One region of the uncultured Planococcus sp. genome, then DNA from elsewhere that is predicted to be linked to it. Evidence: riboswitches for the same ligand, from Rfam matches in the RefSeq annotation. Region 1 holds a riboswitch; each other region holds the start of a gene.
The links. A riboswitch is a leader RNA that binds a small molecule or an ion and turns the genes downstream of it on or off. The one in region 1 is predicted to bind S-adenosylmethionine.
Positions count from the first base shown of each region.

Region 2: linked by a shared signal. The riboswitch ahead of metK (methionine adenosyltransferase) and the one ahead of Q0785_RS15090 (transporter substrate-binding domain-containing protein) in region 1 are both predicted to bind S-adenosylmethionine.
Region 3: linked by a shared signal. The riboswitch ahead of Q0785_RS06055 (methionine biosynthesis PLP-dependent protein) and the one ahead of Q0785_RS15090 (transporter substrate-binding domain-containing protein) in region 1 are both predicted to bind S-adenosylmethionine.
Region 4: linked by a shared signal. The riboswitch ahead of Q0785_RS15645 (methionine ABC transporter ATP-binding protein) and the one ahead of Q0785_RS15090 (transporter substrate-binding domain-containing protein) in region 1 are both predicted to bind S-adenosylmethionine.

Region 1 covers NZ_CANMXD010000010.1:134,160-136,339, forward strand. The annotation lists gene Q0785_RS15085 (amino acid ABC transporter permease) at 1-414, opposite strand, end outside; gene Q0785_RS15090 (transporter substrate-binding domain-containing protein) at 436-1,251, opposite strand; SAM riboswitch class I at 1,520-1,624, opposite strand; partial or broken gene solA (N-methyl-L-tryptophan oxidase) at 1,939-2,180, shown strand, end outside.
Region 2 covers NZ_CANMXD010000013.1:97,932-100,111, forward strand. The annotation lists gene Q0785_RS17765 (gamma carbonic anhydrase family protein) at 1-100, shown strand, start outside; gene metK (methionine adenosyltransferase) at 162-1,370, opposite strand; SAM riboswitch class I at 1,573-1,685, opposite strand.
Region 3 covers NZ_CANMXD010000003.1:294,832-297,011, forward strand. The annotation lists gene Q0785_RS06040 (cobalamin-dependent protein) at 1-24, opposite strand, end outside; gene Q0785_RS06045 (hypothetical protein) at 41-394, opposite strand; gene Q0785_RS06050 (antibiotic biosynthesis monooxygenase family protein) at 391-696, opposite strand; SAM riboswitch class I at 939-1,042, shown strand; gene Q0785_RS06055 (methionine biosynthesis PLP-dependent protein) at 1,118-2,180, shown strand, end outside.
Region 4 covers NZ_CANMXD010000011.1:52,031-54,210, forward strand. The annotation lists gene Q0785_RS15645 (methionine ABC transporter ATP-binding protein) at 1-944, opposite strand, end outside; SAM riboswitch class I at 1,032-1,136, opposite strand; gene Q0785_RS15650 (thioredoxin family protein) at 1,171-1,497, opposite strand; gene Q0785_RS15655 (toprim domain-containing protein) at 1,503-1,841, opposite strand; gene gcvH (glycine cleavage system protein GcvH) at 2,060-2,180, opposite strand, start outside.

The DNA of each region.
Region 1 (2,180 bases):
AGCTTCAAATTGTCCCCGATCAACCGATTCGATCGCTGACCGGATCGTCTCGGACAAATAAGCACCCAGATTAATGGAAAATGCCAGTAGCGCATATACTTCGGGCGGTATACTGTTGACGTCGGCGGACTGAAGCCAGCCGTATTCAATCTGTAGATAGTAGATGATCTTCGGTATTCCATAAAACACCAAATAGATTTGGACCAGTAAAGGAGTTCCTCTGACAAAAGAGATGTATATCGATGAAACCACACTTAATACCGGAACCTTGTATATTTTGATCAATGCGGTAAAAACCCCGATGAATAAACTCAAAACCAATGAGCCGACAGCTATCCCGATGGTAATCGGTAGCCGTGAAATAATAGCAGGAAAACTTTCGATTAAAAATTGTATATCCAGTAGATTTTCCATTGTCTCTTTCCTTCCACAAACCTATTCAGGGATATATTCTCCGCCAGTCCATTTGATCGACAGATCCGCTAAGGTGCCATCTTCTTTCAGTTCTTTCAGGATGGGATCGATTAAGGATTTTAATTTTTCGCCTTCTTCCCCATTCTTCAACACAATTCCCATGTCATCATTCACCAAAGGCTGCCCTACAATTTCTACCCCTAAATCGTTTTTTTCCAATACCGCATTCATCATAATCGGATCATTCACGTAGGCATCGACACGGCCATTTTGCACGTCCTGCAAAATTTCCGAAGGGTTTCCACTTTCGCTGTATTTCAACTCAATGGGCGTATCTGCTGTTTCGTTGTATTCCTCCAGCAACAGCGTATAGGAATCCCCCGCTAAAGCGCCAACCGCCTTTCCTTCTAAATCCTCTACAGTCTGGATGTCTTCTCTTCCGGTTTTCACCGCAATGACTGTTTCCGCTGCAAAATAGGATTCATCGGTGAACAAGTACTTTTCCTGGCGTTCAGGTGTTTTCGCTACTTGGTCTGCGATTGCCTGAACCTTATTGGATTCGAGTGCAAGAAACATGCTATCCCACGGAACGGCGACAAATTCGAATGTATAACCATCCAATTTTTCATCGATTGCTTTTACCATTTCAACGTCATACCCTGTCAGTTCATTGGTGTCATCCGCAAAAGCGAAAGGCGGATAATCATTTTGCGTTCCTACCACAACCACTTGATCGCCCGTAGAACTTGTCGCTTCTTCCGACGAGCATCCGCTTAATGCCCCGATTACACCCAGTGATAAAAACAGTGAACTCAATACATAATGTTTTCTTTTCATTTTCATGCTCCTTTTTTAGGCAACAAGCCGTAAGTCAATTTGATGGGGAAAGGCAAAAGCCAATTTTTCTTGCTATGTAAGCTGAATGTAAAGACATTACTGCCGGCAAAGGACTAGTTGCTTATCCATACATGGGGTCATCCTTTTTCTTTTGCATATTTCCAAGTCACCGAAAACCTCCTTTTTCTACTTTTCAAGAAAATCATTTTTGCAATCGCCCTTTGGAAACAAAAAAACCTCTTCCAATAGGAAAGAGGTTTCAGCCAAATTCTTATCTCTCAGAATAAAACACTCTGCAGGAATTAGCACCTCTCATAAAAATGATGGTTGCTGGACTTCACAGGGCCTGTCCCTCAGTCTCTCTTGATAAGTTATTTAATTTTTTTTTTCATATTAACGATAGTATTTGACATTGGCTCTCATGTCAAATACATTTTTATTCTATTTCGAATTTACTCAAAATTTTTTTGCACAAAACGGGCGTTTATACCCAACGAATGGAGCTCCATTGCAGATTGTCTCCCAGTTTCTGAATTCCCGTTGAAATAATTTAACGAGTGAAGCGCATAATGGACGATTGACAATCACTCACGTCTTCCATACCATCTAGTAATAATTCACCCTTATTTTTTACACGAACCGGCATTTTAAAACCACCTTACTATCGAGGAAGATCGGAGTGAAAAAATGAACAAAGAAACTATTTATGATGTCGCAATAATTGGTGCTGGAACAATGGGAATGGCTGCCGGCGCTTTTTTGGCACAGCAAAATGTGAAAATTGTTTTGATCGATGCCTTTGATCCTCCGCATATCTATGGCAGCCATCACGGCGATACCCGCTTGATCCGCCATGCTTACGGCGAAGGGAGACAATACGTTACATTAGTGAAACGCGCACAGCAATTGTGAGAAGAGCTGGAGCAGCA
Region 2 (2,180 bases), on a different contig from region 1:
CGTTCGTGAACTCCGCGAAGACGATAAGATCGACATGGAGAGGATCATCCGCGAATATGCGGAAAAAGGAGCTTATTACAAATCTCTTCAAAAAGACTAAGAACGTAAAAAGGACGATTGAGCGCTAGTGGCTCAATCGTCCTTTTTCATTCGATGATGTTTTAAATGCCGGCTTGAACGCCAGCTTGTTCTTTCAGGATAGCGGCTTTATCTGTACGCTCCCAAGGAAGATCGACATCCGTACGGCCAAAATGTCCGTAAGCTGCAGTCTGCTTGTAGATCGGGCGGCGAAGATCAAGCATTTTGATGATTCCGGCAGGACGCAAATCGAAGTTCGCGCGTACCAAATCGTCCAATTTGTCTTCATCGACTTTGCCGGTGCCGAATGTATCAAAAGCGATGGATACAGGATGTGCCACACCGATTGCATAAGCCAATTGCACTTCGCATTTGTCTGCTAGTCCGGCCGCTACGATGTTTTTCGCTACATAACGGGCCGCATAAGCTGCTGAACGGTCCACTTTTGTCGCGTCTTTACCAGAGAATGCTCCACCGCCGTGGCGAGCATAGCCACCGTAGGTATCCACGATGATTTTGCGGCCAGTCAAGCCCGCATCTCCCTGAGGTCCGCCAATAACAAAACGCCCGGTTGGGTTGATGAAGTATTTGGTATCTTCGTCGATCCATTTTGCTGGAACGACTTCATTGATGACATATTCTTTGATATTGCGTTGAATCTGCTCAAGCGTTACTTCTGGGTGATGCTGAGTAGAGATGACAATCGTGTCCACGCGAAGTGGTTTATTGTTTTCATCATATTCAACTGTCACCTGCGTTTTGCCATCGGGACGCAGATAGGGAAGAATTTCTTCTTTCCGTACTTCAGCCAAGCGGCGTGCCAATTTATGTGCCAATGAAATCGGCAATGGCATCAATTCTTCTGTTTCGTTGTTGGCATATCCGAACATCAACCCTTGGTCACCTGCTCCGATATCGTCCATTTCTTTATCTGTCATTTGGCCTTCACGTGATTCAAGTGCTACGTTGACTCCTGCAGCGATATCCGGTGATTGCTCATCGATTGCTGTCAGAACTGCACTTGTTTCTGAGTCGAAACCATATTTAGCTCGTGTGTATCCAATTTCTCTTACGGTTTGTCTAACAACTTTCGGGATGTCCACATAAGTGGAAGTGGTGATTTCTCCGGCTACCAGAACCAGTCCTGTAGTGACGGTCGTTTCGCACGCAACACGCGCGTTTGGATCCTCGGTTAAGATAGCGTCCAAAATAGCATCTGAGATTTGGTCACAGATTTTATCCGGATGTCCTTCTGTTACTGATTCTGAAGTAAATAATCGACGGTTTTTCAAAAAATGTTCCTCCTTATATCCTGCGAGATTGCTCTCGAAATTGATACGGTACTCGTTTCCCATGTCAAGTCCGTTCCAGACAAAAGCCGGATTGAACTTCAAGCCGTTTGTGGCCTTTCACACGAGGATTAAGGGCATTCCATAAAAAAATCCCTTCACTCATTCATCATGAGGAAAGGAGAATCATCATAAGCACCTTTCACTCTTATCATCCAAGGCCTGTGAGCCTTGCTTCAGGTTTGGCACCATCACTGCGGTTGCAGCAGGTTGCCGGGTTTCATAGGGCCTGTCCCCTCCACCAGCTCGGAATAAGAGTATCCGTTCAATTTTTCATCATACGGAAATAGCACTTGGATGTCAACATTTTTGGCGCAAAAAAATAATTTCAGTCTTGATTCAGTCAATGAAAAACAACTTTCCCCCCTCGCTTTCAGTAGAGCAAAGATGACTGCTCCTGCGCAAGCTGCGCTGAGACCTCCACACCCTTTTTCTGAAACTACAGCCTGGCCGGCCTGGTTAGTGCGTGTTGCTCCATTCAAAGAGAGAAGCCTACTAATCTACTTCAGGAAGAAATAGACTCAATCAACTTGATATACCCTTCACTCAAGGATCCGGAGCGCAAGGCGGCGAAGGGCAAAGATATGCTCCTGCATCGCTGCGCTAGCTTCGTCGCAAACGAGTCAGGCACAGCCCGACTCGCTTCCTGCGAGCCCGCGGAAAGCGTCCGCCTGAAGTGCAGGATTCAGTAAAAATATGATGAAATGAATATCCATTCTTGTAATAATCTAAAGATTCCTTTGTCTACAAACT
Region 3 (2,180 bases), on a different contig from region 1:
CAGTTCTTTTGATTTACTGTTCATGTCACCCTCCTTAACTTTATGAAGGCCTCAACACCGCAATGGCATTCGTTAAACAACCCGTCATAAAGATCTCTTCATCCTTATCTATATTCCCCGGAAGAATCTCCAGTAAGCGTTCAAAATTATCGATAATCAATGCGGTTTCTACATTTCTGCTTGTCAGGACTGTTTCCAGCCAGATTGTGTAATCGATGAATACCTTTTCGTCGTTCAAGGAGAAAGCTGTCTCTAAGTGATCCAGGTGGTGGTGATTATCTTTTTCCGTATGTTCAAAGCCCCGATCGCCAAAACGGTCCCACAGCGTGGGATATGCTTCATATATACTTTCAGCTGTCTCGGAAGCAATTTTGTTTTTGATATCTATATTCATTCGGCCACCACTTCGTACTGCCGTACGGTGGGAATGATTTTCGCCAGTTCCTGATCTGGGTAGTTCTTTTCCAAATCATGGATTTCTTTGAATTCCTGGCTCTTCACCCACGCCATGTAGGCAGCTTTCGTGTGCCATTCCATATGGACTGTCAATTCGTTTTTCTTCTTAGTGTTTTGGATGAGTCTGAATAAATGAAAGCCCTCCGCCAGATCCACACGGCGTGAACGCTTTTGGTATATCCCAATGACCTCCTGCGTTTTTTCAGGCGGAACAACCACTGTTGAGGTGACAATATACATTCGCTTTCCCCTTTGCATACAAATTTCATTCAATCAGTATATCACTTCGGAAAGCGAATTAAAAGAATAGCGCGGTTCTTTACAGCTACTTCGGCGAAGTCATCTCAGCAGCCGTCAGTACTGCGTCCCCCATCTATTATCTTTTTATTTCAACTATTTAAAATTTCATCCTTGCTTTCTATTGCTTAATGATTTAAGATTAGAAACATCGAACCAGAAACAACATAAACTTCATAAGATATTTCTTATCTAGAGAGACGGAGGGATTTGGCCCTGTGAAGTCTCAGCAACCAGTCTGATGAAGACACGGTGCTAATTCCAATAGGCTACGCCTAACAGATGAGAAGAATGCATTTCCAGTCAGGGGCTTTCTTCTTTTTTGAAGAAAAGCCCCTGTTTTATTGTTGAGAGGATGAGTGGAATGACAAAACACAGTTTGGAAACTTTATTGGTTCAATTAGGCAATCGCAGCGACGCTGCTACAGGAGCGGTAAATCCGCCCATCTACTTATCAACGGCTTATGAGCATCAGGGACTTGGACAATCGACCGGCTACGATTACACCCGAACAAAAAACCCGACACGCTCTGTTCTTGAAGAAGGTTTTGCTGAACTCGAAGGCGCAGATGCCGCATTTGCCTGCAGCTCTGGAATGGCTGCCATCCAACTGATTTTGTCGTTGTTCCGTCCGGGAGATGAGATATTGGTGCCTGAAGACATTTATGGCGGAACTTATCGCCTGCTGGACCATTTCGCATCCGCCTATAATATTCATCCAAAATACGCTGAATTCAAAGATGTTCAGGATACAGAACAAAAAATAACGTTGAATACACGGGCGCTCTTCATTGAAACGCCGACTAATCCGCTTATGCAGGAAATTGATCTGATCGCATATGCAGCATTAGCGAAAAAGCATAATCTTCTATTGATCGTCGACAATACATTTCTGACACCGTTCTTCCAGCAGCCAATCGAGCTGGGAGCGGATATCGTCATCCATAGCGCTACGAAATATATCGGCGGACACAATGATGTGCTTGCCGGACTGGTTGCCGCAAAAGGCGAAAGCATCTGCGAAAGGCTGTCATTCTTCCACAACTCAGTGGGGGCAGTATTGTCACCTTTCGACTCCTGGCTGTTGGTACGCGGATTAAAAACCCTGCCGCTGCGCATGAGACAGCATGAAGCAAACGCAAAAGCCATCGCGGAATTCCTGTCGCAGCAAGCAGAGATTTCAGATGTGCTGTATCCCGGAAAAGGCGGCATGTTGTCGTTCCGTCTACAGGAAGAGGAATGGGTCGGGCCTTTCCTGGAAAATATCAAACTCATCACCTTCGCTGAGAGTTTGGGTGGAGTTGAAAGCTTCATCACTTATCCCGCCACCCAGACCCATGCAGATATTCCATTTGAAGAACGCACAAAACGCGGCGTCTGCAACCGGCTATTACGATTTTCGGTCGGCGTTGAACTCGCTGAAGATT
Region 4 (2,180 bases), on a different contig from region 1:
TTCAGCTGTAAAATTAATGTGCCATATGCTCCGCGCTGGGTATGTGAGATATTGCCTTGGACAATATTGACATCCACAGCATGGGTACGGATCAATTTCGTCAGAATCGGTTGTTCAGTCTGCTCGCCGACAAAAACCAATTTCACCAGTTCGCCTGTAGGATATAGCTCCCGGAGATTTTTGATGGTTTCTTCAGAATCTCCGGAATCGGTCACCTGTGCAACAAAACGCTTCGTAATTTCTTCTTTCGGTGATTGGAAGACATTGAGGACATCGCCAAGTTCAACTACCCGCCCGCCTTCCATGACCGCCACACGGTGGCAAATCTTGCGGATGACATGCATTTCGTGCGTAATCAGAACAATCGTCAATCCCAATCGTTTATTGATGTCCACCAGCAAATCCAGGATGGCATCTGTGGTTTCCGGATCAAGTGCTGACGTCGCTTCATCACATAACAGGACCTCCGGATCGTTTGCCAGCGCACGGGCAATGCCGACACGCTGTTTCTGGCCACCTGAAAGTTCGGATGGATAGGCATGTTCACGCCCGGCCAAGCCGACCAGCTCGATCAGTTCCTGAACCCGCTTTCCGCGCTGTTGTTTCGACACTCCAGCAATTTCAAGCGGAAATTCAATATTTTCTTTGACGGTACGGGACCACAGCAGATTAAAATGCTGGAAAATCATGCTGACCTTTTGGCGGGCCTTTCTCAATTCCCCGCCTTTGATGGAGGTAATCACCTTGCCATTGATTTCCACTGTACCTGAAGTCGGCTTTTCCAAGCCATTCAACAAACGAATCAATGTACTTTTACCGGCGCCACTGTATCCGATGATGCCGAATATTTCTCCATCTGCAATAGATAAATCGACTTGGTCCACAGCCGTAAGGACCGCTTTTCCTGTGTCGAACTTTTTTGTCACTTTTGTTAACTCAATCATTCGTTGAACACCCCTGAATCCTAAAAATAAAAGCCCTTCCGCGCATAACTGAGCAGAAGGGCAAACGTATATTATACGAAAACCAATCTCTCATCTTCCAAAGCTTTCGCTTCGTGTGATTTGGCACCATTTCATTTTCATGACGGTTGCCGGGCTTCATAGGGCACTTCCCTCCACCACTCTTAATAAGAGTTTCGATATGAAATTATTTGATCAGAAATTCAATTTACCACGACCGGCTATATTCGTCAACAGATTTTAACTTGCCATATAAATAAGGAACTGATTGGAAAGCATATATTTTTTCTTTCAACTTGCCATCCTCTGTAATCAGCAAGCATGGCACGCTTTCCACTTCATATAAACCCGCAATTTCCTGTACGTAATTCAAGTTCGCTTTGCCTATCTGCAGATCAGGCAACAGCTCTGTGACGACTGACAGCATTTTAGATGCCACTTGGCAGGTTCCGCACATCGGCGTATATAAATAAAATGCAGTGATCCGTTTAGTGTTCTTTTCTTTGATCCATTCTTTATGAGTCCATTCCTTCATCTTCTTCATCCCTCTATCAATAGCTTATTGACCTGGACATTCGCTGAGATGAGCACGTCCTTCAGGATACGAAGCGGGGTTTTCGCGACTTCCCTGTAGCTCCGGTTGACATAGAAATGCCGGGCTTCGGGAAACTCGCGTTTGACCAGCTTCCGTAATTTTTCTCCTGAAGAGTCTGCATCCACTAATATGATGATGTCCTGACCTTCGTATGGCAGCAATAATTCTTCAAGTCTCGATACACTAACTGTACCATTTGTGCAAAGAATCGTCACGGGTTCTGCAATGAGAGGTGCAATCCTCGATTTATCGCTGATCCCTTCCACCACGATCACCTTCCCCATATACACTCACCCCATCGAGTTTAGAATCATAAAGACAAGAGGCTATCTGTTGTACATAAGATACCTTTATAATTTGGTATTCCACAAAAAGGCTGCCTAAAAACCCTTGGTTCCATTTATACATCGGCAGACCTTCTGATTTGGTTCCATTAAGTATTAAGCATTTTCGAATTGCTGTCCATAAAAAAAAAGCGCCAAAATACAGGCGCTTTCCAGGACTACTCGTTGATCATTTCTTTGTATTGGTCTGCTGTCATCAATGCGCTGACTTCTTCTTCTGAAGGAGCTTCGATAACCACCATCCAAGCCTGCTCGTAAGGTGACTCGTTGACGAATTCC